2 regions of the Nocardioides faecalis genome follow, and region 2 is predicted to be linked to the other one. Evidence: riboswitches for the same ligand, from Rfam matches in the RefSeq annotation. Region 2 holds a riboswitch; the other holds the start of a gene.
What was found. Region 2 has a riboswitch for cobalamin ahead of KG111_RS04465 (prenyltransferase/squalene oxidase repeat-containing protein). Riboswitches for the same ligand answer to the same signal wherever they lie in the genome.

Region 1: it holds a riboswitch for cobalamin, as region 2 does, so the genes downstream of both, KG111_RS12230 (hypothetical protein) here and KG111_RS04465 (prenyltransferase/squalene oxidase repeat-containing protein) in region 2, are expected to answer to the same signal.

The regions. Positions count from the first base shown of each region.
Region 1 is NZ_CP074406.1:2,621,435-2,632,642, reverse strand. Features, by position in the region: gene KG111_RS12265 (hypothetical protein) at 1-27, shown strand, start outside; gene KG111_RS12260 (YlbL family protein) at 85-1,122, shown strand; gene KG111_RS12255 (PPA1309 family protein) at 1,198-1,776, shown strand; gene KG111_RS12250 (UPF0182 family membrane protein) at 1,769-4,711, shown strand; gene KG111_RS12245 (trimeric intracellular cation channel family protein) at 4,851-5,465, shown strand; tRNA gene KG111_RS12240 (tRNA-Met) at 5,547-5,620, shown strand; partial or broken gene KG111_RS18325 (transposase) at 5,876-6,004, opposite strand; partial or broken gene KG111_RS18515 (transposase) at 6,107-6,402, opposite strand; gene KG111_RS12230 (hypothetical protein) at 7,032-8,099, opposite strand; cobalamin riboswitch at 8,177-8,318, opposite strand; gene KG111_RS12225 (hypothetical protein) at 8,613-9,974, shown strand; gene KG111_RS12220 (hypothetical protein) at 9,971-11,017, shown strand; gene KG111_RS12215 (hypothetical protein) at 11,173-11,208, shown strand, end outside.
Region 2 is NZ_CP074406.1:966,411-977,618, reverse strand. Features, by position in the region: gene KG111_RS04500 (EamA family transporter) at 1-213, shown strand, start outside; gene KG111_RS04495 (alpha/beta fold hydrolase) at 349-1,302, shown strand; gene KG111_RS04490 (PQQ-dependent sugar dehydrogenase) at 1,299-2,504, shown strand; gene KG111_RS04485 (ECF transporter S component) at 2,522-3,361, opposite strand; gene KG111_RS04480 (ABC transporter ATP-binding protein) at 3,370-5,112, opposite strand; gene KG111_RS04475 (energy-coupling factor transporter transmembrane component T family protein) at 5,112-6,242, opposite strand; gene KG111_RS04470 (hypothetical protein) at 6,239-6,895, opposite strand; gene KG111_RS04465 (prenyltransferase/squalene oxidase repeat-containing protein) at 6,877-8,046, opposite strand; cobalamin riboswitch at 8,125-8,279, opposite strand; gene KG111_RS04460 (HNH endonuclease signature motif containing protein) at 8,696-10,075, opposite strand; gene gatB (Asp-tRNA(Asn)/Glu-tRNA(Gln) amidotransferase subunit GatB) at 10,309-11,208, opposite strand, start outside.

The sequences.
Region 1 (11,208 bases), 1.7 Mb from region 2:
GCCGCCGACGGCCGGCGCGCCTCCTGACCCCGCGCCCTGACCTGGGCGCCGGGGCCGTTGGCCGGGTCTGAGAAGGTAGGCGCCATGAACCAGCGCCTGATCGCCGCGTGCATCGCGGGGCCGTTGGTGCTGATCCTGGGCGGCGTCGCGCTGGCCGTGCCGCTGCCGTACGCCTCCTACAGCCCGGGGCCGACCTTCGACATCCTCGGCAAGGACTCCGACAACGCCGAGCTGATCCAGGTCGACGGCCACAAGGCGTACTACGACGACGGCCAGATCCGGTTCACCACTGTGGTCGCCTCCGGGTACGGCGAGAAGCTCTCCCTCGGCGAGGCCATGTCGCGCTGGTTGGACCCCGACAAGGCGATCGTGCCGTACGACCTCGTGCACCCGCCGGACTCCACCGCCGAGCAGGAGGAGGCCGAGGGCGCGATCCAGATGTCGACCTCCCAGGACACCGCGAAGGCGGTCGCCCTCGCCGAGATCGGCACCAAGGTGCCCACCGCGGTGCGCGTGGCCGCGGTGGAGGAGGACGGTCCGGCGCAGGGACGCCTGCTGCCCGGCGACATCTTCAAGGAGGTCGACGGCGAGCCGGTGACCAAGCCCGCCGACGTCGTCGACGCCGTCGCCAAGCACGCCGACGGCAGCCTGGTCGAGTTCAAGATCCTGCGCGACGGGCGCCAGCTCACGGTCCGGGTCAAGCCGGAGGTCGAGGACGACAAGCCGCGGGTCGGGGTCTCGGTGGGGCTGGGCTATGAGTTCCCCTTCGAGATCAAGCTGCGGGTGGACCCCAACGTCGGTGGCCCCAGTGCCGGGCTCATGTTCGCGCTCGCCATCTACGACACGCTGACGCCGGGCTCGCTCACCGGCGGCGCCACCGTGGCCGGCACCGGCGAGATCACCGCCGACGGCTCCGTGCGGCCCATCGGCGGCATCCAGCAGAAGATCGCCGGCGCCGAGGAGGCCGGCGCGGAGCTGTTCTTGGTGCCGCCGGCCAACTGCGGCGACGTCGAAGGGCTCGGCCCCGACCTGCGCCTGGTCAAGGTCACCACCGTGCACGATGCCCGGCTCGCGCTGGAGACCTGGACCAAGGACCCCGAGGCGGAGCTCCCCGCCTGCTGAGCCCACCGCCCGCGTTGCGTCAGAATCTGACGCAGGACCCACCCCGCTGCCGACCGAGACGAGCAACGAAGCCCCATGGACTACGAGCTGGATGTCGACCTGGCCCTCGCGGCCGCCGTACTCGAGGTGGAGAAGCACGTGGCCTCCGCCGGCTGGGACCAGCCGGCGCGGCTCTACGCGCTCGTGGACACCGCGCACATCGTCGAGACCCAGCCTGAGCTGGCGGCCCAGCTCGGGCTGGACTCGCCGCGTGAGCGCGGCTCGCTCACCCCGATCGAGCAGGACGAGCTGCCCGAGGGCATGGAGCTCGAGGAGGCGCTGCTCAGCATCGCCTGGCCCGAGGTCATCATCGGCTGCGTCGCGGTGGTGGAGCGGCTGGTGCTGCCGCCGGCCGCCGAGGGCGACGTGCCCGAGGACCCCTACGCGGCCCAGGAATTCGCGCGCGAGCACCCCGACGCGCAGGATGTTCGTATCGTCGCCGGCGCGGTGCGCTCGGGTGCGACGTACTGCGCTCTGCGCACACGCAGCAACGACGACGACAGCTCGGTGATGGGCGGGGTCGACATCGTCCCCGGTCTGCTCGAGCTGGTGCGAGGCACCTTGCAGGACGACGAGATCGTGGAGGACGAGACCGTGGGCGGCGACGATGAGTGACCTGTTCGACGAAGAGCCGGCCCGGCCCGCACCGGAGCGGCCGGGACGTCGTGCCAAGGCGCTGGTGATCACCGGCGTCGTGCTGGTGGTCGGCTTCTTCCTGCTCACCGCGTTCGCGTCGATCTACACCGACCGGCTGTGGTTCAAGGAGGTCGGCTACGGCAGCGTGTTCAGCACCATGCTGTGGACCCGGGTGGGTCTCTTCGTGGTGTTCGCGCTGCTCATGGGCGGTGTGGTCGCGCTCAACATGTACTTGGCCTACCGATACCGGCCGCTGTTCCGGATGCCCGGCGTGGACGGCAGCGTCGACCGGTACCGCGACGCGGTCACCCCCATCCGCGGGTGGCTGCTCGGCGGCGTCGCCGCCGTCATCGGCATCTTCGCCGGCACCTCCGCGATCGGGCACTGGCGCCAGTTCCTGATGTGGCGCAACGCCGAGTCGTTCGGCGACAAGGACGCCTACTTCAAGAAGGACATCGGCTTCTACGTCTTCGAGCTGCCGTGGTGGAACTACCTGGTCGACTTCGCGATGGCGGCCGCGATCGTGTCGCTGATCGCCGCCGCGGTCGTGCACTACCTGTACGGCGGCATCCGGCTGCAGCAGTCCCGCGACCGGCTCTCCGGCGCCGCGCAGGTGCAGCTGTCCGTGCTGGTCGGCACCTTCGTGCTCGCCAAGTCCGTGGACTACTTCCTCGGCCGCTACGACCTGGTCACCCAGGACCACCGGCTGTTCACCGGCATGAACTTCACCGCCGAGAACGCGGTGCTGCCCGCGCGCAACATCCTGGTCGCGGTCGCGCTGATCTGCGCGCTGTTGTTCTTCCTCAACGTGTGGCGCCGCACCTGGCAGCTGCCGTCGGTGGGCCTCGCGCTGCTCGCCCTGTCCGCCGTCCTGCTCGGCATGATCTGGCCCGCCATCGTGCAGAACTTCCAGGTCAAGCCGTCGGAGGCCGACAAGGAGAACAGCTACATCAAGGCCAACATCGACGCCACGCGCACGGCATACGGTCTGGACTCCGTGGAGAGCGCCCCCTACCAGGGGATCCCGAGCGGCGAGCCCACCCGCGAGCAGGGCGCCAGCGTGCTTGGCCAGCTCACCAACGTGCCGGTCGTCGACCCGCTGCAGGTGCGCGAGACCTTCCAGCAGCGCCAGCAGGTGCGGGCCTACTACTCGGTGCCCGAGGTGCTGGACGTGGACCGCTACACGATCAACGGCGAGGAGGTCCCGCTGGTGCTCGGCGTGCGGGAGCTCGACCAGTCCGGGATCAACGCCTCGGACCAGAACTGGTCGAACCTGCACACCGTCTACACCCACGGTGAGGGCCTGATCGCCGCCTACGCCAACCGGATCTCGCCGAGCGAGGTCAACGGGCGCATCGTGTGGGCCGAGGGCATCGCCGGCGAGGGCACCGAGGGCGGCAAGGCGCTCACCGAGCGCGAGGAGTTCGAGACCCGCGTCTACTACGGCGAGTCGAGCCCGACGTACTCCGTCGTGGGCAAGGCCAGCGCGGACTCCGACCACGTCGAGCTCGGCTTGGCCGACACCGACAGCGACGAGGGCGACCAGCGCACGACGTACGACGGCAAGGGCGGGGTGCCGGTCGGCAGCACCTTCAACCAGCTCATGTACGCCATCAAGTTCGGCGAGCCGAACTTCCTGCTCTCGGGCCGGGTCAACGAGAACTCCAAGGTGCTCTACAACCGCAACCCGGTCGAGCGGCTCGAGCGGGTCGCGCCCTGGCTGACCGTCGACGGCGACCCCTACCCGGCGGTCGTCGACGGCAAGATCCAGTGGATCATCGACGGCTACACCACCACCGACCGCTACCCGAACTCCCAGCGGGAGTCCTTCGACGACATGATCGACGACTCCCTGCAGCAGGAGACCGGGCTGCAGACGCTGCCCACCGACGAGATCAACTACATGCGCTCGGCGGTGAAGGCGACGGTCGATGCCTACGACGGCACGGTCACCGTCTACGAGTGGGACACCGAGGACCCCATCCTCAAGACGTGGATGAAGGTCTTCCCCGACGTGGTCAAGGCCAAGTCGGAGATCCCCGACCAGCTCATGGAGCACCTGCGCTACCCCGAGGACATGTTCAAGGTGCAGCGCTACCAGCTCGCCAAGTACCACGTCACGAACGCCGGTGAGTTCTACCAGGCCAACAACCGCTGGGAGGTCCCGGAGGACCCGAACGCGGCGCGCCCGGTGTTCCAGCCGCCGTACCGGCTGTTCTCGACCGGGGTGGACAACACCAACGACTGGTCGCTGACCTCGGTGTTCGTGCCGCGCGGCAAGGGGACGCTGGCGTCGTACCTGCAGGTGAACTCGGACGCGACGTCGGAGAACTTCGGCAAGCTGCGGCTGCTGGAGATGACCGACGCCAACGCGCCGGGCCCGGGCCAGGTCGCCAACCAGATGCAGCAGGACGACAAGGTGGTCGACGCGCTGACCGCCTATCGGGTGCAGGGCGCCACGCCGCCGAGGTTCGGCAACCTGCTCACGCTGCCGGTCGACGGTGGGCTGATCTACATCCAGCCCGTCTACGCGGTGCGCACCACCGGCGCCTCGGCGTTCCCGATCCTGCAGTACGTCATCGTCAAGTACGGCGAGAGCGTCGGCATCGAGCGCAACCTGCCGTTGGCGCTCGCCGACGCCCTGGACGTCGACCTCGAGGGGGTCCCGGCGCCGGCGCCGGAGAACGAGGGCGGAGCCGAGGAGCCCGACGGTGAGGAGCCGCAGACCCCGGCGGAGCCGGTCAGCATCGACGAGCAGATCGCTGCGGCGCTGAAGGAGGCCGACGAGGCCTTCACCGCGGCGCAGGAGGCGCAGGCCGAAAACGACACCGCGGAGTGGGCAGCGCAGCTCGAGATCGCCGAGAAGGCCGTGCAGAAGGCTGTGAAGCTGGCCAACCAGCGCGACGCGCAGTAGCCGAAGCTCACGCCAGCTAGCACCGCGAGGCCGGCACCGGGTCCATGTGACCCGGTGCCGGCCTCGTCGCGTCCGAGGTCGTGCGCGCGCCGCGACCCGTCGGCTGGCCCGCGCGGGTGACAGGCGGGAGGATCGGGACGTGCTGCTGACCCTGGACCTGCTCGGCATCGTCGTCTTCGCGGTCTCCGGTGGCCTGCTGGCGGTGCGCAACCAGCTCGACATCGTCGGCGTGGTGGTGCTGGCCATGGTCACCGGGCTGGGCGGGGGAGTGATCCGCGACGTCATCATCGGTGCCGACCCCGCCGCGTTCGCCGACTGGCGCTACCTGCTGGCCCCCGCGGTCGCCGGCCTGGTCACGTTCCTGTGGCATCCCGCGGTCGGCCGGTTCGAACGCTCGATCAACGTGTTCGACGCCTTCGGGCTGGGCCTGTTCGCCGTCGCCGGCGCGGTCAAGGCGTACGACGCCGGGCTGGGCCTGCTCGCCTCTGCCGTCCTCGGGGCGGTGACCGCGGTCGGCGGCGGTGTGCTGCGCGACGTGCTGGCCGACCGGGTGCCCGTGGTGCTGCGAGACGGTGAGCTGTACGCCATCCCGGCGATCGCCGGCGCCACCGTGGCGGTACTGGGCAAGGAGCTCGACCTGGCGCCTGTGGTGGTCACCCTCACCGGTGCCGGACTGACCATCGGCTGGCGGCTGCTCGCCCTGCGCCGTGGCTGGGTGGCACCGCGTCCCCGCACCTCACCACCCCCGCCGTGACCGCCGCGCGACCGCCGTGGGGCAGAGAGGTACCCCGGATTTGGCGTCCCTGGGCGCGTCCCGTAATGTTCTCTTCACCGGCGCGGGGTGGAGCAGCTCGGTAGCTCGCTGGGCTCATAACCCAGAGGTCGCAGGTTCAAATCCTGCCCCCGCTACAAAAAACAAGGCCTGACCTGCGGAAACGCAGGTCAGGCCTTGTGGTTTTTCCGAGCAGGGCCCTCCAGCCCCCGTGCGAAGTCCCAGTTCCCGACTGCCTCTTCCCATCGCACGGCGCGCGACCTTCCGTTGCGCCATGACGTCCTGGCTGGACGCATCCGCTGTCCTTCGTGCCACGCGCGCCTGCGTGCTCTTGGTGCCTTGTGCGTCGACGTCCTGGGGCTTCGAGATCAACGCCCTCCCGCGGGCGGCGTTGGGAAGATGCCCACGACGCGGGAGCGGCGCTTGATCTCCTTGTTGACCCGCTCGAGCGGGTTGGTCGACCAGATCTTGCGCCAGTGCTCGCGTGGGAACGCGGTGAAGGCGAGGACTTCGACCTTGGCGTCGTCCATCAACGGACCCAGCTTGGGGAACCGGGCGGGGAGGTCGTCGCGGGTCTTGTCCTACGCCGCGTGGACGTCCTCGGGCGGTGGGCTGGGCGAAGATCATCCGGAACGCCGTCGCCACCAGTTCGGCCTGTCCCTTGGGGACGTGGGCCAGCAGGTTGCGGGGGTGTTGCGGACGTGGAGGTAGGTCGCATCCAGGTAGACGTAGGGGAACTTCACGTGATCCAGGGCGCGGGTGCGGAACGCGCCCACGGTCTCGTCGAGGTGGCGCAGATCCTGGAGACTTCGGACTCGCTGGTCCCGACCGCGCCCATTGCTTCGATCAGGTCGTCGACGCTGCGGGTGGAGGTGCCGTGGACCTAGGCCTCCATCACGACCGCGCACAACGCCTGGTCGCTGCGCTCATCCGGTGCGGCGCCGATGCGTTCGGTTGCTTCGAGCTCGATCAGCTCCTGCAGGGCGACACGGACCGAGTCACGGACCAAGTCGACACCATCACCGGCACGGAACGCCTCAAGGAGCTCGGACAGGGCAGACTGGGGCAAGGCCATCGGTGGACCTCTTCTTCGATGAGTGCTTGGCCGTACACGCCGAAGATCCCGCCGATGGCCGCCTACGTCTTCACGCCTCGCCGACAGCCCTCAAACCCCACCACTCCAGGGGACTCTCCTGCGTGGCGACGCGAACGGCGCACGCGAGCTGATGCACTCCTTCGGCGACGTAGCTGGCGTCCGGGGCACTGCTCCTCACCGAGCTCAGCCTCGGCCTCCTGCACCGCGAGACCGGCGAGTCTCTGGAGGCATGTGTGCGCCGGGTGTGCTTGGAGATGGATCCGCCCGGGCTGACGGGGCGCACCCCAGGGGCGCCACCAGACGTCGGTTGTGCCCGGTGCACGCGCGCGGCACTACTGGGGAACCTGGACGAATCCTCCGCGGGGCCGCGCGTTCGTGCGAGCCCTAGGCTCGCAACGCGGCATGTTGTGCGGGTGGGGCTCGACCGATCGGGCCCCACCCGCACGACGGGGTCAGCGGGTCACGCGCGCGGTCTTGGCGGAGGTGCGGACCGCCGAGGCATAGCCGGGCTTGGCGGCCCGGACCCGGACCGTGATGCGCCGGCCACGGTCCTTCGGCTTGATCACGTAGGTCTTCGCCTTTGCCTTGGCGATGGGCTTGCCGTTACGCAGCCACTGGTAGGTCAGCGTCACCTTCCCCGGGCCCCAGGGCGAGGTGACGGCCCGCAGCTTGCCGCCCACCTTGGCCCGGCCCTTCACGCGCGGCTTCACGGCCTTGAGGCGGCCGGCGCGCACCTTCGCGGTCGGTGCGGACTCCAGGGTGGTGGCGCGGTGGCCGGGCTTCGACCCGGTGACGGCGAGCGTGATGCGCGCCCCTCGGTCGGCCGCCTTCAGCCGGTACGACGCGCCCCGCGCGCCGGCGATGGGTGCCCCGTTGCGCTTCCACTGGCGGGCGAGGGTGGCGCCGTTGCTCCATGAGCCGAGCGCGGAGGTCAACGACTTGCCGACCAGCGCCTGGCCGGCGACCTTCGGGCGGGTGCCCGTGACCCCAGGGGTCTCGGGCACGGTGTCGGGCTCGGGCTCAGCAGGTGTACTGAACTGCGGCGTCGGGCGCGGGACGCTGGCCCAGTCCTGGCCGACGAGCCGGGCGCCGAATGCCTTGTTGAGGTTGGCGCCGTCGGTGACGATGCCGTGGTTCCCGGTGTCCCAGGGGCCGGGCACGGCCGCGCCGGAGAAGAGCCACCACATCGCGTCGCCGCTGTACTCCTCGACGCCCTCTATCGAGGTGATGTAGCCGCTGCGATCGGCCTTGACCTCGAGACCCACGGCCTGCAGGGCCGCGCCCCGGCTGTGCTCGGGAGTGCTCCTCACGACGCCGCCAACCAGGCAGCGGACCAGGAAACCTTCGGGCGGGACCGTCTCGGCGACCTCGTTGCCGAAGTCGACGACGACGCTGAGGCCCTCGTCCTTCTGGCACCAGCCGGTGCGCCAGTCGGCAGCGTGGGCCGGCGAGACCAGGCCCGGCAAGGTGCTGATGACGAGTGCGCCGACAGCGGCCAGCGCGGATTTCTTGAACTTCACGGAGACTCCGATTCCGGAGCAGGGGGAGCCGTCGCCGACATCGGCGCTGGCGACCAACTGCATTCCTCGACAGTGTGTGGACGGTCGTACGGCGCGAAGGCATTCCGACTTCGACGGCACTCGGCGCGTCGTCACGGCTGCGGGTCAGTGCCGGACTCTCACCGGCTTCCCCCTCGTCGCTGTGGGCCGGAGAGTACGTCAGGCCGTGCGGGGACGACCAGTTGTTGCCTCGGTGTCCGCGCTCACATGCATGCACGCGACGACTCGCGGCGGTGAGCATGCGGGTGGACCGCCCGCGTCGGATCCGAGTGGGTGTGCCACCATGACGCCGTCACACAGTGACGCATCCCCATCAGAGGAAGCCGGTGCGAATCCGGCGCTGTTGCGCAACCGTGAGCTGGTCACAGCGAGTCGGGAACTCCGGGGATGCAGCCGTCACCCGTCGTCGCACAAGCGCGGGCTCGGAAACCTCCGGGTTGCCCTGCCTGTGCGTGCTCCCTGGAGGTCTCCTCGATGCCGCGCGCCCTGCCCGCCTCTGCGCCGACCCGTGTGGCGCGTGCCGCCGCCGCCGTGTGCATCGCGCTCGTCACCGTCGTCTCATCGTCCTCCCACGCCGGCGCGGCTGGGAAGGTCGGGCAGTCCCAGAGCGTGCTGTGCGACGGCTACACCGCGGGGACCTGCTCGGTGACGACCGACAGCACCGTCGCTGCCCAGGACCAGCTGCTGCGGGTGAGCGCCACCGGGAATCCAGGGGCGCACCTGGTCCTGCAGTTCTACGTCATCGAGTTCAACTCCCGAGGTGAGCTGACCGGGCTGGTCCCGAGCGGTGCGCCCGTGGACGGTGTCACCCGGGACCTCGGCGCGGGCCGGGGTCGCCTCGACGATGCGCGACTGATCCCGCAGGCCGTGGCCGACGTCCCGGGCGGGTGGGGCTTCGTCGGTCTCGCCGCCGACTCGTCCCTCGACCTGTCCACCCGGGTCGGGCAGGTGGTCGAGTTCGGCGGCCGCACCCTCAAGCTGCTGGGGGACCGCTACGCCGAGCAGAAGCCGGTCGGGGTGTCCTTGAGCCTCCACGTCCTGGGCAACGTGCCCGGTGTCGGCTACTGGGTGGAGTACCTCGCCGACGACGGCACATGGACGCCGTTGCCGGGGCACGGTTACGGCGCTGCCCAGCGGCTGCTCGCCAGCCCCGGCGAGATCTCCCAGCTCACGTACTCCGTACCCACCGAGCTGACGCCCGGCCAGCCCTACCGCTTCCGGGTGAACCACCACCTCAATTACGGCGGCGCCGAGGACCGGCCGGTCGCCGATCCCGCCCATGCGGAGTGGGTCGTGGTGCCCTCCGAGCACGGCAGGACCCAGCCCCTCGGGCAGCAGTTCGACCCGACCAAGGCAGCCGGGCAACCCGACCCGCGCACGCCGGGTGGTGGGTCGGGCGGCGGGGCGGGTGGCGGCGGAGCGACGCCACCCCCTGCTTCTCCTCCCGCGACGTCACCTGCCGCGCCGGGCGGCGCCCCGGCACCGGATCCCACGCAGGGTGACGACGCGCCGGCTCCCGCCGCGCCCAGGCCGGCGGACGGTGAGCAGGCCACGCCACCGCCGGTGACCCCCTCGCCCGCCGGGTCGACCGGGCCGACCGACGACGCGTCGTCGGCCGGGGCAGCACCCTCAGCGGCCCCCGCAGCGCCGGCGCCGGCCGGAACGGCCACCGTCTGGGGCGACGAGCCACGCGCCGACGCCGCTCCTCGGGCCGGGGAGACCCCACGGCCCCTGACTTGGTCGTTGACCCTCGCTCTGCTCGGGCTCGTCGCCGCTCCGGGGATCTGGCTGTGGTGGCGGCGTCGCGGCATGGCTGATCGGGGTGAGTCGTGGTGAGCGCGGCGATGACGTACCGCCGGCGCGGGCTGACCGTGTCCGCCCTGCTCATAGCCGCCCTGCTCGCAGCGGTGCTCCTCGGGCAGGCGCCGGTCGCCGCTGCCGCGACACCCGAGACCGACCGGCTGTGCAGCCACGACAAGCTGCGCTGCTCGGTGCAGGCGCCGCCTCGGTGGATCGCCGGCAGCACCCACCAGCTCGGTGTCACCGGCCGCCCCGACACGAAGGTGAACCTCCAGGCATACCGCGTGACGACGAGCGCCGCCGGCGCGGTGAGGTGGCACAAGGTCGGCTCCGAGATCGCGATCACCACCAACGACGACGGCTGGGGCAGCGCCGACCACACCCTGCCGCCGCTGCCGGACGACACGCACGGGGGACCGGTCATCCTCGCTCCCGCAGAGGCGCGCGGCCAGGACCTCTCCGACGTGCTCGGCGCCTGGACCGAGCTGGTGGGCGAGACCCCGGAGCTGGTGGGCGACGGGTTCGCCACGAGCAAGCCCGTCGGCACCCGCCTGCCCCTGCTGCTGGACCACGTCGTCCCCGGCTCCGAGTACGCCGTCGAGCGTCTCGACGGCACCTCCTGGCTGCCGGTTCCCTCCGCCGCCGGCGCCACCGCTCCGGCGGCGACCGCCCGGTGCGAAGCCACGCAGTGCACGGTGGGCTACGTCCTCCCGCGGGGTCTGTCCGCCCAGGCACACGACTTCCGTCTCGTCGACCTGCGTCGTGGAACCCCGGTGCTGACGTGGTCGGCGCGCCCGGACTCGTCCGGTACACCGCGTCCAGTGCCCGCACCCGAGGTGTTCCCCGCCCTCGGCGCCTCGGTGACGGGCTCGCAGGCGGCCAGCGTCGGTCTCGATGGCGCCGCCGTGGTGCGCCCACGAGGTCGCAACCTGGACGTGCCCACAAGCGACGCCGGCATCTCCGCGGCGCCCAGCGCGGGCGCGCACTCGGTGGGCTCGGTGCAGGTCGTGGCCGGAGGGCTGGCCGCGCTGGCGCTGCTCCTCGTGCTGGTGCCGACGAGCCGCCGGAGGACTCGATGAGGGCCCGAAAGAAGGCGGCCCGGGGGACGTCGGTCCGGGGCGCGACCGATCACGGGCGCCCCCACGCCCGGATCGATCTCGGCGCGCTCGGATGGATCGCCTGGGCGGGGACCGCGTTCCTCCTCCTGAGTCGCGAGTCGTCCCTGTGGATGCCGGTGAGCGTGTTGGTCGGCGTGGTCATCATCTGGTTC
Region 2 (11,208 bases):
TACAGCGCCGAGATCGCCGCCCTGCGCACCCTGCCCGCGGCGACGTTCGGGGTGCTGATGAGCCTGGAGCCCGCGGCCGCCGCGCTCGCCGGGCTGCTCCTCGTGGGCGAGGACCTGGCACCGGTGCAGTGGGCCGCGATCGGCTGCGTCGTACTGGCCACCGTCGGCGCCACCCGGGCGACCCGGGCCCGGGTCCTTCCCGATGTCATCTGAGGCCTGGCGTGGTCGACCTGGTGCGGTTCACCAGCGCCGCGGGCCACGGCCTTCGTGGGCCCCTGGTCGGGCCCTCGGTCTCGCGACCGGCCTGAGCCGGCCCCGCCGCGCACGGTCTTCGGGCACAATCGCGGCATGTCGACCTCCGCTCCCCGGCCCGAGCAGCGCTCGGCGACCGCGTCGATCGCCTATCGAGACATCCTCTCCGACGACGGCACCCACCTCCGGGCCTGGACCAACGACCCGGACGGAGTGATCGACGGGCCCACCGTCGTGCTCTGCAACGGGCTGGGCACCAACCCGCACCTGTGGCCGTGGCTGCTGGACCCCGCCTGCGGCATCCGGGTGGTGTCGTGGAACCACCGCGGCGTCTGCGGCTCGGACCGTCCCCAGGACCGCCGGCACATCGAGGTCGAGCACTTCGTCGCCGACGGGCTCAGCGTGATGGACCACTTCGGGATCGGCTCGGCGGTGCTGATGGGCTGGTCGATGGGGGTCAACACCGCCTTCGAGATGACCTACCGCCACCCCGAGCGGGTGCGCGGCATCTTCGCGATGGCCGGCGTGCCCGGCGACACCTTCGCCACGATGCTGGCCCCGTTGCGTGTGCCACGGTTCGTGGCGCGGGCGCTGACGGTGAACCTGTGCCGGGTGGCGCAGTACAGCGGACCGATCACCAACCCGCTGGTGCGCCGGATCCCGATGAACGCCCAGGTGGTGCGGCTGCTCGGCCGCACCGGCTTCATGTTCGAGGTCGCCGACGAGGAGGCCGCCGCGGTCGGGCTCAAGGAGTTCCTGACCACGCCCGTGGACTGGTACGCCAAGCTCGCGCTGGCCACCTCCCGGCACCCCCGGGTGCGGCTGAGCCGGATCAACGTGCCCACCCTGTTCGTCGCCGGCAGCCACGACATCCTCGCCGGCGCCCGGGACATGGCCTCGGCCGCCGCCCGGCTGGCCGAACGCGGCCGGCCCACCGCGTACGTCGAGCTGCACGGCTCGCACTTCATCCAGCTCGAGCAGCCCGAGCGGGTGCTGGAGCTGCTCAGCGACTTCGTGCACGGCCTGGACCGAGCGGAGCACACCGCATGAGCCGCCGGCGTAGCGTCCGCGCGGGCAGCGCCGCGCTCGCCTGCGGCCTCCTGGCCAGCCTGCTCGCCGGCTGCGGCCAGGACGGCAACGAGGTCGACGTGGAGGTCTCCGCCACCGCCTCCGCGGCCCCGACCGGATCGGTGCGCGACGGCGAGGTGCTGTTCACCGTCGACGGGGTGCCGGACGTGGTCGGCACCGTCGCCACCGGGCTGGACACACCGTGGGGCATCGACTTCCTGCCCGACGGCCGCGCGATCGTCACCGAGCGCGACACCACCCGGGTGCTGCTGGTGACCCCGCCCGAGGTGGCCGACGGCAAGACGGCCGGGGAGGGCGAGGTGGTCGAGATCGGCCGGGTGCCCGAGACGGTGCCGCGGGTCGAGGCCGGCCTGCTCGGCGTGGCCGTCTCCCCCACCTTCGCCACCGACCGGCAGGTGTACCTCTACGTGTGCACCGCCGAGGACAACCGGGTGGTCCGCGCCGAGATCAGCAAGGACGACAAGCTCGGCGCGGTGGAGCCCGTGCTGACCGGGATCCCCACCGGCAACACCCACGACGGCGGCCGGCTCGCCTTCGGACCCGACGGGTTCCTCTACGTCGCCACCGGTGAGGGCGGCGACACCGAGCTGGCCCAGCGCAAGAAGTCACTCGGCGGCAAGATCCTGCGGATCACCACCGACGGCGACCCCGCGCCCGGCAACCCCTTCGACAGCCCCGTGTGGTCGCTGGGGCACCGCAACGTCCAGGGGCTGGCCTTCGACTCCGAGGGCTCGCTGTGGGCCTCGGAGTTCGGCCAGGACGACGCCGACGAGCTGAACCGGATCATCCCCGGCGAGAACTACGGTTGGCCGGAGGTGGAGGGCAGCGGCGGACCGAAGAAGTTCACCGAGCCGCAGCTGACCTGGGGCACCGACGAGGCCTCGCCGTCGGGCCTGGCCTACGCCGGCGGGTACCTGTGGATGGCCTCGCTCAAGGGCGAGCGGCTGTGGCGGATCAAGGCCGCCGGCGGGCAGGTCAGCGACCCGGCCGCCTACTTCGACGGCAAGCGCGGCGGGGACGCCGCCTCACCGGAGACCGGTTACGGCCGGCTGCGCACCGTCGTACGCGACCCCGACGGCAGGTTGTGGGTGTCCACCAGCAACACCGACGGTCGCGGCAAGCCTGGCGACGGCGACGACCGGATCCTGCTGATCGAGCCCTGACTCAGTCCGCTGCGGACTCAGTCCGCTGCGCGCGGCTCGGCGGGCGCGGCGGGCGCGGTGATCCGGGCGCGGCGCGCGGCCCGGCGCAGGGTGCTGAGCACCGCCGGCCCGAGCAGCGCCAGCGCCAGCGCGTTGGTGATCGCCCGGCCGGTGTCCCAGCCTCCGGTCGAGGTGAGCAGGGTGTAGATCGCGAAGTGGTGCAGGTTCTCGGCCAGCGGGGCGCCGGGCTCGTAGGACAGCTCGGTGGAGTCCTGGCCGGGCAGCTGGATGCCGGTCATGAACGGCCAGCCCTGCAGGTTCATCAGCGCGCCGTACAGGTAGGCGGCGAGGATGCCGTAGACGACGAGCATGGCGATCTCGCGGCGCCCGCGCATCCGGCGCGGCAGCAGGCCGGCGCCCATCCCGACCCACGCGGCCACGAGCATCTGGAACGGCAGCCATGGCCCGACGCCTGCGGTGAGCAGCGCGGAGGCGAACAGCGACGTGCAGCCGAGCACGAACCCGAAGCCCGCGCCGAACACCCGGCCGCCGAGGATGAGCAGGAAGAAGACGAGCTCGAGGCCGGCGGTGCCGGCGCTGAGCAGGCGCAGCACGGCGTTGACCGCGGTCAGCACGCCCAGGATCGCCAGCACCCGGGCGTCCATGCCGCCCTCGGACAGCTCGGCGAGCACCACCGCGAGGATCACCGGCAGCAGCAGCAGGAGCAGGAACGGCGGGTCGACCCGCTGGCCGGGCGCCGCGTCCACGTCGATGAGCAGCGGCCACGACAGCATCAGCACGCCGATCACCGACACGATCGCGAGCACGACCCCCGAGCGGGCGCGCAGGGGTACGGCGACGCGCCGCGGCTCACGCACCGGCGCGCTCATCGCAGCCCCTGCTCCACCGCGCCGCGCGCCAGCGCGTCGGCGACGTCGGCGACGGTGAGCCACCCCGGGCCGAGCACCTTCGTCACCTGCGGGGCGAAGGCGGGCGACTCGGTGAGCGCCTGGGCGACCGGGGCGGCGGAGACGATCTCGCCCTCGGCGAGCATGAGCAGCTCGTCGGCGACCTGGGCGACGAACTCCACGTCGTGGGTGGCCAGCAGCACCGTCCGCGGCGGGTCCGCTGCTCCTGTTCCGTTGCCGGCGGCCAGCTCGCGCAGGATCGCGGCGAGCGCCCGCTTGGCCGGGTAGTCCAGGCCGCGGGTCGGCTCGTCGAGCAGCAGCACGGGCGGGCGGGCGGTGAGCACGATCGCGACCGCGAGCGCCAGGCGCTGGCCCTCGGACAGGTCGCGTGGGTGGTGGTCGGGGGCGATGCCCGGCGCGAGCCGCTCGAGCAGGTCGGCGCAGGTGCCGGCCGGTGCGTCGGCGGAGGCGTCGGCGGCCGCGCACTCCTGCGCCACGGTCTCCAGGTAGAGCAGGTCGGCCGGGCTCTGCGGCACCAGGCCGGTGTGTGCGCGGCGCTGCGCCGCACTGAGCGCGGACGGCTCGGAGCCGGCCACCCGCACCGTGCCCGACGCGGGTGTGTGCCGGCCCTGCAGCGTCCACAGCAGCGTGGACTTGCCGGCGCCGTTGCGGCCCATCAGCGCCGTGACCGTGCCAGGGCGCAGGTCGAAGGAGACCTCACGGAGCACGGGGTGGCGGCCGTGGGCGACCACGAGGCGTCGTACCGACACCGACGGTGGGGCCTCGCCGGCAGGGATGTTCGGGATGGGGCTGGCCGGGGCAGGGCTGGCGGCGGTGGGCGTGACGGGGTGCGGCGGCGGGCCCAGGCGCGGGCGCAGGGTGGCGGCGGCGCGGCGGGCGTCGCGGACGGTGAGCGGCAGCGGGTCCCAGCCGGCGAGGCGGCCGAGCTCGACCAGCGGCGGGGCCACCGGCGCGTGCGGCAGCACCTCGGCGGGAGCGCCCGTGACCAGCCGGCCGCCTCGCAGCGGGTCGGCGCCGAGCACGCAGAGCTGGTCGGCGAACGGCAGCACCCGCTCCAGGCGGTGCTCGGCGACCAGGACGGAGACGCCGAGGTCCTGCACCAGGCGGGTCAGCGTGGCGAGGACGTCCTCGGCGGCGGTCGGGTCGAGCGCGGAGGTCGGCTCGTCGAGGACGAGCAGCCGCGGGTGGGTGGTGAGCACGCAGCCGATGGCGACCCGCTGCTGCTGGCCGCCGGACAGGGTGCGCAGGTCGCGGTGGCGCAGGTCGGCGATGCCCAGCACGTCGAGGGTCTCCTCCACCCGGCGTCGCATCGCCGCCGGGGCGACGCCGAGCTGCTCCATGCCGAAGGCCAGCTCCTCCTCGACGGTGTCGGTGACGAACCAGGTCGGTGGGTTCTGCCCGACGTAGCCGATCACGTGCGCGCGCTCGCGGGCCGGCAGGCCGGTGACGCGGACCCCGTCGAGCAGCACGTCGCCGCTCAGCGTGCCGCCGCTGAACGCGGGCACCAGGCCGGCGACGACGCCGAGCAGGGTGGACTTGCCGACGCCGGTGGGCCCGGCGAGGACGACGAGCTCGCCGTCGTCGATGGTGAGGTCGACCCGATCCAGCACCGGCGCCGGGGCCTGCGTGAGGGTCCGGTCGTCGCCGGTGTCGCCGGAGGGGTCGTCGTAGGAGAACGTGACGTCGCGAAGCTGGAGCATCAGGCGGCCACCTCCCGGGCCGGTTCCGGGCTCGGGGCGGGCGCCGCCCCGGGGTCCTGGGCGGTCGGCGGCGGCGGTGCCGCCCAGACCGGTACGACGGCGAGCAGCACGCCGAGCACCGCGGGCACCGTCAACGCCGGCACGACCAGCACGCCCGGGTGCGCGGTGTCGACGTCGGCGCGGCCCAGCGCCCACACGACGGCGCCCGCCCCGATGCCGCACAACGCCACCACGACCTCGGGCACGCGCCACCGGTCGGGCCGGTAGCGGGTGCGCTGCACACGGCGCCCGGCGGAGACGAACCCGACGAGGGCCAGCGCCATGCCGCCGGCCAGCATGGGCAGCGCGAGCAGGCGCGGCGCGGTGGCGTCGAGGAACGCGTAGACACCGACGCAGACCCCCAGCAGCCCGCCGATCATCAGGGCCCCGGTGCGGCGCCGCTGCTGCGCGGTGAGCTCACCGACGCGTCCGTAGCCGCGTGCGTCCATGCCGGCGGCGAGCGCCAGGGAGCGGTCGAAGGAGTCCTCCAGGATGGGCACCAGCAGCCGTCGGGCGCCGCGGATGCGGCGGAACCGGCCCGTGGGGCCGCCGCGCAGCTCCTGCGCGGCGCGGATCCGGCGGGCGCTGTCGGCCAGCTGCGGCACCACGTTGATCGCCACGGTCATCGCCGTGCCGATCTCGTAGAGGGCCGGCGGCAGCGACTTCATCAGCCGCTTCGGGTTGGCCAGCGCGTTGGCCGCACCCACGGCGATGATGATCGCCGCCAGGCGCATCCCCTCGTACAGCGCGGCGAGCAGCTCCTCGCGGGTGAAGGGGCCCAGCAGGGAGATCCCGGCGGCCACGTCGGGCAGGTCGATGGTGGGCAGGGTGAACAGCACGTGGCCGGGAGTGTCGCCGCCGAGCAGGACCCGGAAGAGGATCCGCACCGCCACGACGATCACGCCGATCCACACGTAGAGGCGGAACGAGCGGGCCCAGGGCTGGTCGGAGCGGCAGGTCAGCACGACCAGGCTCACCGCGGCCAGCAGCAGGCCGAGCAGGAACGGGTTGGTGGTGCAGGACGCGGCCACCGCGATCCCCACGGCCCACGCCCACCACGCGACCGGGTGCAGGTCCCGCGGCATCCTCATCGTGTCCGCCGCCGCAGGGGTACGACGGCAGCCGCCGCCAGCACGACGACCGCTCCGCCGATCAGCAGCCCGGTGGGCGGCCCGGAGTCGTCGTCCGCCGCGGGCGTCTTCGCGGCCGGCTGGTCGGCTGCGACGACCTCGTCGTCGGCGGTCGCCTCTGCTCCGGCCCCGGGAAGGGGCACGTCGGGCGGCGGCGCCTTGCCCTCGCCCTCGTGCCAGGCGAAGCCGACCCAGGCGCCGGGCTCGAGGTCGAGACCGTTCACCCCGAGGCCGGCGTACGCCCAGGTCGTCGTACCGGGGTCGGCCCACCACAGCGACCAGTAGGAGTCGCCGGCGACGCACCGCCCGTCCTCGGGCAGGCCGTCGATGCGGCACACGTAGCCCTGCATGCCCGGCGCGCCGGTGCCGCTGAGCTCGAAACCCGCCTCGTCGAAGACGTACGACGCCGTGCCGGCCGCCGCGCACGCCGTCCTGGTGGGGCCGCCGAGCTCGTTGGGGTCCACCAGCACGGTGACCTCGTCCGCGGCGCAGGCGGCCGGGGCCGCCGCCGCGACGCCGGCCGAGGCCGGGGCGCTCGGCGACAGCGGCACCGCCGCGAGCACCAGGCCCGCGGCGGCTGCCGACGTCGGCAGGCTCAGGAGCCGGCGGGGCACGGTGCCTCGTCCGCTCCGTCCGGGGTCGCGAGCAGTGCCGGCAGCGCCTGGATGGTCGCGGCCCGCCACTGGCCCTCCGTCGTCTTGGTCAGGCCCTTCTTGCCGGCGGCGCGCACCGCGGTGTCGTCGAAGGCGATCGCGCCCGCGTCGCGGGCGAGGACGCCCTCACACTCACCGAGCTGGCGGCCGCGGACCCAGGCGGCGGCCTGCGCGGCCGCCTCGTCCTCACCGGCCAGGTGCAGCGCCCAGCCCGCGAGCCCGGTGCTGTTGGCGTTCGGGACCACCGCTCCGTCGCCACCGGAGAAGGAGCCGTCCTCGGCCTGCTGGTCGAGGATGTAGTCGATGCCCTTGCGCAGCGCGGCGTCGAGGGTGGCGTCGTCCTCGGCGAGGTCGTGCAGCAGCACGTAGGCCAGGGCGGTGGTGTCCACCGGCTCCGGCGCGGCGCCCGCGCCGTCGCAGGTCTGGTCCGCAGCCGCGGCGTCGGGGAAGTAGAGCCGGAAGAAGCCGGCCGAGCACTGCTGCTGCAGCAGGTAGTCGCGGGCGGCCTCGGCCTCCTCGGAGCCGGCGAGGGTGAGGCCGCGGACGGCCCAGGCCTGGCCGAAGGAGTTGGCGTAGTCGCCGAAGCTGCTCTTGTCCTCGGCGCGGCCGGCGGTGGGGCCGGCGTCGGGACCGGCGTCCTCGATCCGCTCCTCCAGCTGGGCGAGGAGGTCGATGCCGGCGAAGTCGCGCGGGTCGGCGCCGGTGTCCGCGGCGAAGGAGAGGAGCTTGGCGGTGGACCCGGCGTAGACGTCCTCGCCCGGGCTGGCGTACTCCGCCGCGCCGGCGACCAGGACGTCGGCGATCGCCGGGAGGGCGTCGCTGTCGGGGTCGACGGCCCGCAGCGCGTAGGCGAGGTCGATGGTGGAGCCGAGGTCGTCGGTGCCGTACTGGCGGTTGCGCAGCACGCCGTCGGTCAGCTCACCCTCCAGCCAGCGGGCGCCGGCGAGCGCGGCCTGGGGCGTGCCGGGCTCGGCGCCGGACCCGGTGGCGGAGCCCGAGGCGGGGTCCGAGGCCGCAGACCGCTTGTCGTCGTCCTCCCGGCCGCAGCCGGTGAGCAGGAGCGCGAGGGACAAGCCGGCGGCCGAGAGCGTCCGGGCCGTCCGAGGGGACATGAGGGTCATGGTTCCTTCCCGCTGCACGAGCAGGAAGAGGGCTGTCCCCCCGACCTGCTGCTTTCCACGACAGCGTTGGTGTCAGGACGTCACGGGGCGGGTGCTCCGGCTCGCGCCTGCCCAGGACTCGGTCCTGGAATGACGCTCACGGTTGCGGGTCAGCGCCGGATTCGCACCGGCTTTCCCCACCAAGGACGTGGTGATGTTGTCCCGCGCAGCGTACTCCAGATCTGGCGCGGCGCCGCCATCGGTTCACGTTCCACCGGCCCGCCGGTGGAGGTGCGAACGACAGCGCGCCGGAGCGGGTCTGACTGGGGGTGTCCTTGTGCGGCGGCGGCGCGGATGGGCCGTCGGAAAGTGCGTCGGTGGGTGAGTCGCTCAGTGGGAGACAGGTTCGACGGTCGTCTTGTTCTGCCCGCAGACGATGTAGCGCGCGTACTCGGGCTCTGGCACGCACCGTCAACCAGTTCTCTGTCCCCGAGCGGCGCATCCCGTCGCACCTCGATGTCGTAGGAGACGCAGACGTCGTTTCAGGACCGGGCACGGACGGTCTCCCTCAAGACGTACCAGGCAGTCACGCTGACGACCCCGATCACGGAGGCAGCGGCGAGGACCGCCGGTGCGATAGGGGCACACCAGTGAGTGCAGGTCAGGCGGCGGGGTCGAGCCCGGGTTCGAGTGCCGGATCGGCCAGCGCGTCCGGCCAGTGCCCGGGTGGGTCGAGTGCCTGGGTCCCGTTCGGGCCGACGTGGAAGAACCAGCCGTGGGGACTTCGCCAGAGCAGGTGGCCCGGCATGAGGACGAAGTACCGCCATCCGGAGTGCGTCTTGGCGCGGTGGTGCCGGCGGCACAGCGGGTGCAGGTCACAGGGGCAGGTCGAGCCACCCTCGGCGTGCGGGATCCGGTGGTCGAGGTCGCAGCGCTCGGCGCGCCTGCTGCAGCCGGGGAAACAGCAGGTGGTGTCGCGCAGCTCGACCTGCTTGCGATGCCTCTGCGGGATCTCGTATCGGTCGACCGGGTCGCAGTCGGCCAGGTCGATCACCGGCTGCACGCTGATCGAGGTGGCCGTACGCAGCCACTCCCGGATCTGCTCCTTGAGCACCGGCCGACGTCCCTCGTGCCAGCGCCCGACCGAGTTCGGCTCGCCGCCGTCACCCACGACCTCGCTGAGCATGGTGTCGGTGAGGTGCACGGAGATCTCGGCCTTGCGACCAGCCGAGCGGACGACCATTTCTCCGGTCTCCTCGTCGGTGGTGAGCAGGTCCAGCTCGAGGTCGTTCCGCGCCAGCTCACCGACCGCGACAGCCCGCCGCACATCGAGCGACTCCTCGGAACCGAGCCGGCCCAGCAGCGTCGCCCGCCGGCCGACGGCGTCGTCGAGGTCGGCCGCGTCGGCGGCGTCGAGGAGACCACCGATCACGGCCAGCCCGTTCTCGTTCGCCGCGCCGACGTCGAAGTGCCGGTGATCGGCGGCCTCCTTCCGGCGGGCCTCAGCGGCCACAGGGTCATACCTGAGGACCGCGGTCGCCACGACGCGATCCATCTCCGCCCACCCCACGCGCCCGACCCGCGATGCGACCTGCCGGTCCACGAACGCCGCCGCATCCGGGTTGAGTGACCGCGTGAGGTCCGCGACGCGCTCGGCGCGCCAGGTGGCGACCTTCCCGGACATCACCTGGCCGTAGAGAAGAGGGAGCCGCCAGGCGCACTCGATGATCCGCCCGACGTAGACCCGGCCGCCGTCGGGTGAACGACCCAGCACGGCAATGAGCTCCATCAAGTGGAACTCCGAGACCAGCGGAGCACCGGGCCCCGCGATGGGGACACCAGTGTCGACGAACGAGTCGCGCACCGTGGCGGCGTGCTCGGGTGCGTCGACCACGTTCTGGTCGGCCCACGCGACGATCGCGGCCCACTCGTCGATCATCAGGTCGGCGCGGCGCCGGACGCCGGCGCTCAGCACGTTGAGCAGCTCGGCGACCGGACGGCCGTCGTGCTCCGCTGCTGCGGTGCTGCTCCTGAGATCCATACCTGGATTCTCCTCCGACCCTCCGACGGAACCCGGCCCCCGAAAACCGCCTGTGACCTGCAGAAACCACCTCGGTTGTCTCGCACAGGCTCGCCCACCGGGGTGGCACCGAGGAGGGCGAGCACGGTCCGGCGGGAGCGGAACATGAACCCGGCCCTACGCCGCCGGGACACAGCACCGCCCGCGACCAGCTGGCCGCGGGCGGTGTGGACGGGCTCAGGAGCAGGCGAGGCTCAGGCGAGCTTCTCCAGGATCAGCTCGCGCACCCGGCCGGCGTCGGCCTGGCCGCGCATCTCCTTCATCACCGCACCGATGAGGGCGCCGGCGGCGGCGACCTTGCCGTCGCGGATCTTGTCCGCGACGTCCGGGTTGGCCTCGATCGCCTTGTCGACGGCAGCCGAGAGCGCGCCGTCGTCGGAGACGATCTCCAGCCCGCGGGCCGCGACGATCTCCTCCGGGGTGCCCTCGCCGGCGATCAGGCCGTCGAAGACCTGACGGGCGAGCTTGTCGTTGATCCGGCCGGTGTCGACCAGCGCCTGCACGCCGGCCACCTGCACCGGCGTCACGCCGACCTCGGCCAGCTCGACGCCGGTGTCGTTGGCACGACGCGTCAGCTCGGAGAGCCACCACTTGCGGGCAGCCTGCGGGGCAGCGCCGGCGGCGACGGTCTCCTCGATCAGCTCGAGCGCCCCGGCACCGATGGTGTCGCGCATCTCGAGGTCGCTGAAGCCCCACTCCTTCTGCAGCCGGACCCGCTTCGCGGCGGGGTTCTCCGGCAGGGTGGCGCGCAGCTCCTCGACCCACTCCCGGCTCGGCGCGACCGGCACCAGGTCGGGCTCGGGGAAGTACCGGTAGTCCTCGGCGTCCGACTTCTCACGACCCGAGGAGGTGGTGCCGTCGTTCTCGTGGAAGTGCCGCGTCTCCTGCAGCACCGAACCGCCGGCGAGCAGGATGCCCGCGTGCCGCCCCATCTCGTAGCGCACGGCCCGCTCGACCGAGCGCAGCGAGTTGACGTTCTTGGTCTCCGAGCGGGTGCCCAGGCCGCCGGAGCCCTTCGGCGCCAGCGACAGGTTCACGTCGGCACGGATCGAGCCCTGGTCCATCCGGGCGTCGGAGACACCGAGGGCGACGAT